Pueribacillus theae: one gene and its partner. The main gene of each other region encodes a partner of the protein of the gene in region 2 in a complex. Links are inferred from orthologs where the notes say so. Each region holds a gene or a part of one and is shown on either strand. Other genes may lie near its edges. The genes, in order: pcrA and uvrB.

The links.
Region 1: the proteins of uvrB (region 2) and pcrA are in contact, whole or in part, in a crystal structure (PDB 7EGT), measured with the Thermus thermophilus proteins. The link is inferred for Pueribacillus theae from one-to-one orthologs. Residues at the interface, in WP_096411307.1 of Thermus thermophilus: Glu23, Leu25, Arg26, Asp27, Gly28, Glu29, Arg30, Phe31, Arg55, Glu326, Asp327, Phe328, Glu379, Ser382, Gln383, His398, Gly400, Arg401; in WP_096412145.1 of Thermus thermophilus: His654, Arg656, Phe657, Gln666, Asp668, Glu669, Lys680, Arg681, Leu682, Ser683, Lys685, Tyr686, Ala687.

The regions. Positions count from the first base shown.
Region 1 is NZ_QCZG01000023.1:18,548-21,815, reverse strand. Bases 133-3,068 are described here. They hold pcrA (DNA helicase PcrA), read right to left. Parts: upstream 2,731-3,068; coding sequence 535-2,730; downstream 133-534. Other genes in these bases: DCC39_RS11485 (heptaprenylglyceryl phosphate synthase), read right to left, coding at 2,782-3,068; ligA (NAD-dependent DNA ligase LigA), read right to left, coding at 133-436. In the rest of the region: more of ligA, read right to left, coding at 1-132; more of DCC39_RS11485, read right to left, coding at 3,069-3,268. UniProt on the Escherichia coli protein: A helicase with DNA-dependent ATPase activity. Unwinds DNA duplexes with 3'-5' polarity. Translocates on single-stranded DNA with 3'-5' polarity. Initiates unwinding more efficiently from a nicked substrate than double-stranded DNA.
Region 2 is NZ_QCZG01000007.1:60,467-63,682, reverse strand. What follows is about bases 139-3,022. They hold uvrB (excinuclease ABC subunit UvrB), read left to right. Parts: upstream 139-532; coding sequence 533-2,512; downstream 2,513-3,022. Other genes in these bases: uvrA (excinuclease ABC subunit UvrA), read left to right, coding at 2,642-3,022; DCC39_RS05140 (polysaccharide deacetylase family protein), read left to right, coding at 139-286. Also shown: more of DCC39_RS05140, read left to right, coding at 1-138; more of uvrA, read left to right, coding at 3,023-3,216. UniProt on the Escherichia coli protein: The UvrABC repair system catalyzes the recognition and processing of DNA lesions. A damage recognition complex composed of 2 UvrA and 2 UvrB subunits scans DNA for abnormalities.

The DNA of each region.
Region 1 (3,268 bases), on a different replicon or contig from region 2:
TAATGTCCTCCCCAATTACGCCATCCCCACGTGTGGAGCCCCGGACAAATTCACCGTTTTCGTAGCTTAAAGAAACGGCAAGCCCATCAATTTTCAATTCACAAACGTAAGAAAAATCAGTACCGATTCGATCCCGTACTCTTCTGTCAAAATCTCTCAATTCTTGTTCGTTGAACGCGTTTGCGAGGCTAAGCATCGGAACAGAATGCTCCACTTTGCGAAACGCATCAAGCGCCTTGCCTCCAACTCTTTGTGTGGGGGAATTCGGTGTTAATAATTCAGGATAACGTTGTTCAAGTTCGATTAATTCTCTCATTAACCGGTCATATTCCGCATCAGGGACCGACGGTTGATCAAGCACATAATATTCGTAATTATATTGGTTTAACATTTCTCGTAATGTTTGAATTTGCTTTTCCGCTTCTTGTCTATTCATCGCGCTACCACCCTACCGTTAGAGGTTTGCAAAAATGAGAAGCCCCATTCATATGCAAGTTCGGTATTTAGTCTTCTCTTCATTTTTTGGCCTCTTTTTTAATTAGCTTTTTCGATTGGGGCAAATTTCGCCAGCAAGCGTTTAATACCTGTTGGGCTTGGAAACGCAATGTCGAGTTCAAGAGACTCATCCACCCCCTTTACGCTCACAACTGTACCGATTCCCCACTTTTTGTGCTTTGCTTTGTCTCCGACTTTCCAATCAAGCTGTTCGCCGCCGGATTTCCTTAAAACTTGAACATGTGTTGGAGGCTGATTGCGAACAACGTTCGTTTCCTCTAATGGCGCATCAAAAAATTCTTCCGGTATTTCTTGAATGAACCGCGACACCGGATTCATATTTGTTCTACCGAATAATGTCCGCATTCTGCAATTTGTAAGAAAAAGCTGTTCCTCGGCACGCGTCATGCCGACATAGGCAAGACGGCGCTCCTCTTCCATCTCTTCTTCCTCAAACAGCGCCCGTGAATGAGGGAAAACCCCTTCTTCCAATCCAACAAGAAAAACAACCGGAAATTCTAGCCCTTTCGCAGAATGAAGGGTCATGAGTGTTACTGCATCGTCTGGTTTCTCATCGTCGCCATCTAAACGATCAATATCCGCGACAAGCGCCAAATCGGTGAGAAAAGCAATCAAGCTTTTATCTTCACTCGCTTTTTCGAATTCTAGCGCGACAGATAAAAACTCATTAATATTCTCAAGTCGGCTTTCCGCCTCGATCGTTTTTTCATTTTGAAGCATATCTCGGTAGCCTGTTTTATCGAGGACTTCTTCAACAAGCTCGCTCACCGTTAAATACTCTTGCATTTTTGTGAAATTCGAAAGGAGGTTGCCTAGCTCTGCCAGCGCATTTTCGGCACGTTTTGTCAAACCGATCTGTTCAATTTCTTGTAGTGCCACCACCATTGTCACATCATTGTCAGCAGCATATTGCATCACTTTTTCAACAGAGGAAGCACCAACACCGCGTTTCGGAACATTAATAATGCGTTCAAGGCTAATGTCATCGTCCGGATTTGCAATAAGCCGCAAGTAAGCGAGTAAATCCTTGATTTCCTTCCGATCGTAGAATTTCGTGCCTCCCACGATCGTGTATGGAATGTTTGCTTTCACAAAAATTTCCTCAATGACACGCGACTGTGCATTCGTACGATAAAGAACAGCAACGTCACGATAGTTTCTTCCCTTTTCTTTCAACATTTTTCCGATTTCGCTGGCGACAAAATATGCCTCGTCACGCTCGCTATCTCCGCGATAATACGTAATTTTATTGCCTTCTTCATTGTCTGTCCACAGTTTTTTTACTTTACGGTTTAAATTGTTTGCGATCACTTCATTTGCAGCATTTAAAATCGTTTTCGTTGACCGATAGTTTTGTTCAAGCAAAATGACTTTTGCATCAGGGTAGTCCTCTTCAAACGATAAAATATTTTGGATATCGGCGCCGCGCCAACGATAGATTGATTGATCCGAATCACCAACGACGCATAGATTTTTGTGGCGATCGCTAAGCATTTGAACAAGAAGATATTGTGCCCTATTCGTGTCTTGGTATTCGTCAACGTGAAGATAATGAAATTTGCGTTGGTAAAACTCTAGGACGTCAGGCGCTTGCGTAAACAAATGAATCGCTGTCATAATCAGATCATCGAAATCCAACGCGCTGTTTTTAAGCAGTTTTTTCTCATATTCTGTGTATACGTCACTAACGACAGATTTGTAAGGATCGAAAGCCTCACTATGCAATTCAGAAAAGTCCTTTGCTGTTCTTAATTCATTTTTTGCACTGCTTATCGTTCCAAGAATGCTACGCGGGTTAAATTTTTTCGTATCAATATTTAATTCTTTCATAACCTGCTTAATAGCAGTTAGTTGATCAGCCGCATCAAGAATCGTGAAGCTTCGGTTTATCCCGATTCGATCAATGTCACGCCTTAACATTCTAACGCAAAGGGAATGGAACGTTGAAATCCAAATATCTTCAGCAACCGCTCCTATTAAATGAGAAACACGTTCTTTCATTTCCCGCGCCGCTTTATTTGTAAATGTGATTGCAAGGATGCTCCACGGTGCAACATTTTTTTCTTGGATTAAATACGCGATTCGATGTGTCAGCACACGTGTCTTCCCGCTCCCTGCGCCTGCCATGATTAATAGCGGGCCTTCAACCGTCCTCACGGCTTCCAATTGTTCCGGATTTAATCCTTCAAGTAAATTTTCAACACTCCGTTGCATTGCTGTACCACCTTTTCAAAACGTGTGTTCTTACCTTTATTATAACACTTCTTATTTTACAGCAGTCACCGTCTTTAATGCTTGTTTTAAATTTTCATAAATCACGTTTCCAACAACAATTGTATTTGCATAGTTGGCCATCTCTGCTGCTTTTGCTGGTGAATCGATGCCGCCCCCGTAGAACAATCTTGTGTTTTCGAACTCGGCTGCAACCTTTTCGACGAGTGAAGGGTTTCCATATGCCCCGCTGTACTCCAAATAAAAGATCGGAAGGCGAAACATCTTCTCTGCCATTTTGGCGTATGCAATCACATCTTCCTCTGACAAATTCGCTTTGGCATTTGTCAATCTGGCAACCTTTGATTGTTCATTTAAAATACAATAGCCTTCCATCATTATTTCGTCCCAATTAAGCAATTCGCCATATTCTTTAATCGCTTGATGATGGAGCCCTTTAAACCAAGCAGGATTATCACTGTTTAATACAGTAGGAATGAAATAGTAGTCAAATCCAGGGGATACGGCCTCTATCACAGAA
Region 2 (3,216 bases):
TCCTGATTTGACGAAAATCAAAAATTACAAATATGAATTAAAAGAGTCCAGAGATCACATTCAACAAATAACGGAAAAGCCAGTTATTGCCCTTGCGTATCCGTACGGAGACTTCAATGAAAAGGTTATAGAAGAAACGAAAAAATACTATTTGTTTGGATTGACGACAACGCCTGAACTATTTTCCGAAAAGGGCACGAAAGACGAACGCTATCTTTTACCAAGAATTTATATTAAATATTCAACAACTCTTGACGAATTTTCGAAGATCGTTGAAGGAGGTTAACGCGGTTACTTTAAAGGTAATCGCTTTTTCTGTGTTTATTTCTTTTTTCGATTAAAGTTTCATGCCGGGCTATGTTGCCTTATTAGGATACAAATTCCATTCGTTATTGAAATAATTGTTTATGGATTACGTGAGGAGAGGGTTAGCCGGAAATTGATCCCGAATACCAGTTCGTTTTATTTGCTTTGGATCAGTGCTTTCGTGGTATAATTGCCTTACATTAAATGTTTTTGATGGGGGTTTACCGTGAACAATACATTTGAACTTGTATCAAAATACAAACCCGAGGGAGATCAGCCGAAAGCGATTGAAAAGCTTGTCGAAGGGGTCAATCAAGGCAAACGCTATCAAACGCTTCTTGGTGCGACAGGAACGGGCAAGACGTTCACAATGTCAAATGTCATACAAGAAGTGAATAAACCAACTTTAATCATCGCACACAACAAAACGCTTGCGGGCCAGCTGTACAGTGAGTTTAAAGAGTTTTTTCCGAATAATGCGGTTGAATACTTTGTCAGCTATTACGACTACTATCAGCCTGAAGCGTATGTGCCGCAATCGGATACGTATATCGAGAAGGACGCAAGCATCAATGATGAAATTGATAAGCTTCGCCACTCTGCGACAAGTTCACTATTTGAACGAAATGATGTGATTATTGTCGCAAGTGTGTCGTGTATTTACGGTTTAGGTTCACCGGAAGAATACCGAGAGCTCGTTCTTTCGATTCGAACCGGCATGGAAAAGGACCGCAATCAACTTCTACGTGAACTTGTTGACATCCAATATGCCAGAAATGATATAAATTTTACGCGCGGGACGTTTCGAGTTCGTGGCGATATTGTTGAAGTGTTCCCGGCTTCCCGGGATGAGCGCTGCATTCGAATTGAATTTTTCGGCGATGAGATTGATCGAATCACTGAAGTTGATGCACTGACAGGTGAAATTCTTGGCCAGCGTGATCATGTCGCCATCTTTCCGGCATCCCACTTCGTTACCCGTGAAGAAAAAATGAGAATCGCTATTGAACGGATTGAGGCAGAGCTGGAGGAACGCCTTCAAGTGTTGAAGGCGGAGAATAAGCTGCTTGAAGCACAGCGTTTGGAACAGCGGACACGCTACGATATCGAAATGATGAAAGAGATGGGTTTTTGTTCGGGAATTGAAAACTATTCCCGCCATTTGACATTGAGGGAAGCAGGAGCAACACCGTATACGCTTCTCGATTATTTTCCGAAAGATTGGCTTGTTATGATCGATGAGTCCCATGTCACGCTTCCGCAAATACGCGGCATGTATAACGGTGACCAGGCAAGGAAGCAAGTGCTTGTTGATCACGGGTTCAGGTTGCCGTCAGCACTTGATAACAGGCCGCTTCGATTTGAAGAATTTGAAGAAAAGGCGCCACAGTTAATTTTTGTTTCCGCAACGCCTGGGCCATATGAGTTAGAACATACCCCGAAAGTTGTTGAACAAATTATCAGGCCGACGGGCTTATTGGATCCAACCATCGATGTACGCAAAAGTGAAGGACAAATCGATGATTTGCTTCATGAAGTGAATGTACGGGTCAAAAAGAATGAACGCATCCTTGTGACAACATTGACGAAGAAAATGGCAGAAGACTTGACCGATTATTTAACGGAGATGGATATCAAGGTCCGTTATTTGCACTCGGAGATTAAAACGCTTGAACGGATTGAGATTATCCGCGATTTGCGGCTCGGCGTATTTGATGTGCTTGTCGGGATTAATTTGTTACGGGAAGGCCTGGACATTCCTGAAGTGACGCTTGTTGCGATTCTTGATGCGGATAAAGAAGGGTTTCTCCGTTCAGAACAATCGCTTGTACAAACGATTGGGCGGGCGGCTAGGAATGTGAACGGCCATGTCATTATGTATGCTGATAAAATCACAAAGTCAATGAATTACGCGATTTCTGAAACGAAAAGGCGCCGGGAGATTCAAGAAGCGTTTAACAAAAAGCATGGCATTACACCGATGACCATTCAAAAAGAAGTCCGCGATATCATCCGTGCAACCGCGGCTGCGGAAGAATCTGAAACATACAGTGCTTCGAAAGCATTATCGAACATGTCGAAAAAAGAACGTGAGAAAACAATTCAAAACTTAGAAAAGGAAATGAAGCAGGCAGCAAGAGAGCTTAATTTTGAACGAGCCGCAGAATTGCGCGATCTTGTTCTTGAGTTGAAGGCAGAACGTTAATTAAACATGAGAGGTAGTTCAAAAAGTCCGGAGGTTCACAGGATGTGAATTGAGCTCTTTTTGTCCTCCTTTTTGCATAAAAATTTTATTTAAGTTTATGAACATGTTGGAACAGGAAGGATGGAAACGATGGCAGTAGACAAGATTGTCGTAAAAGGTGCCCGCGTCCACAATTTGAAAAATATTGATATCGACATACCGAGAGATAAGCTTATTGTCCTGACAGGTTTATCAGGATCGGGGAAGTCTTCCCTCGCATTTGACACGATTTATGCAGAAGGGCAGAGGCGCTATGTCGAGTCGCTCTCAGCCTATGCGAGGCAATTCCTTGGGCAAATGGATAAGCCTGATGTGGATGCGATTGAAGGGCTGTCTCCCGCGATTTCAATTGACCAAAAGACGACGAGCCGAAACCCGCGATCGACTGTCGGAACAGTGACAGAAATCTACGATTATTTACGGTTGCTGTATGCACGAATCGGCCGGCCAATTTGTCCGAAGCATGGGATTGAAATCAGTTCCCAAACGATTGAACAGATGGTTGATCGGATTATGGAGTATCCGGAGAGAACAAAGATGCAAATCCTCTCACCAATTGTTTCAGGACGGAAAGGCGAGCATGCCAAAATCCTTGAGAATATTAAAAAGCAAGGGTTTGTCCGGCTGCGTGTCGACGGGGAAATGCGTGAAATTACGGACGACAT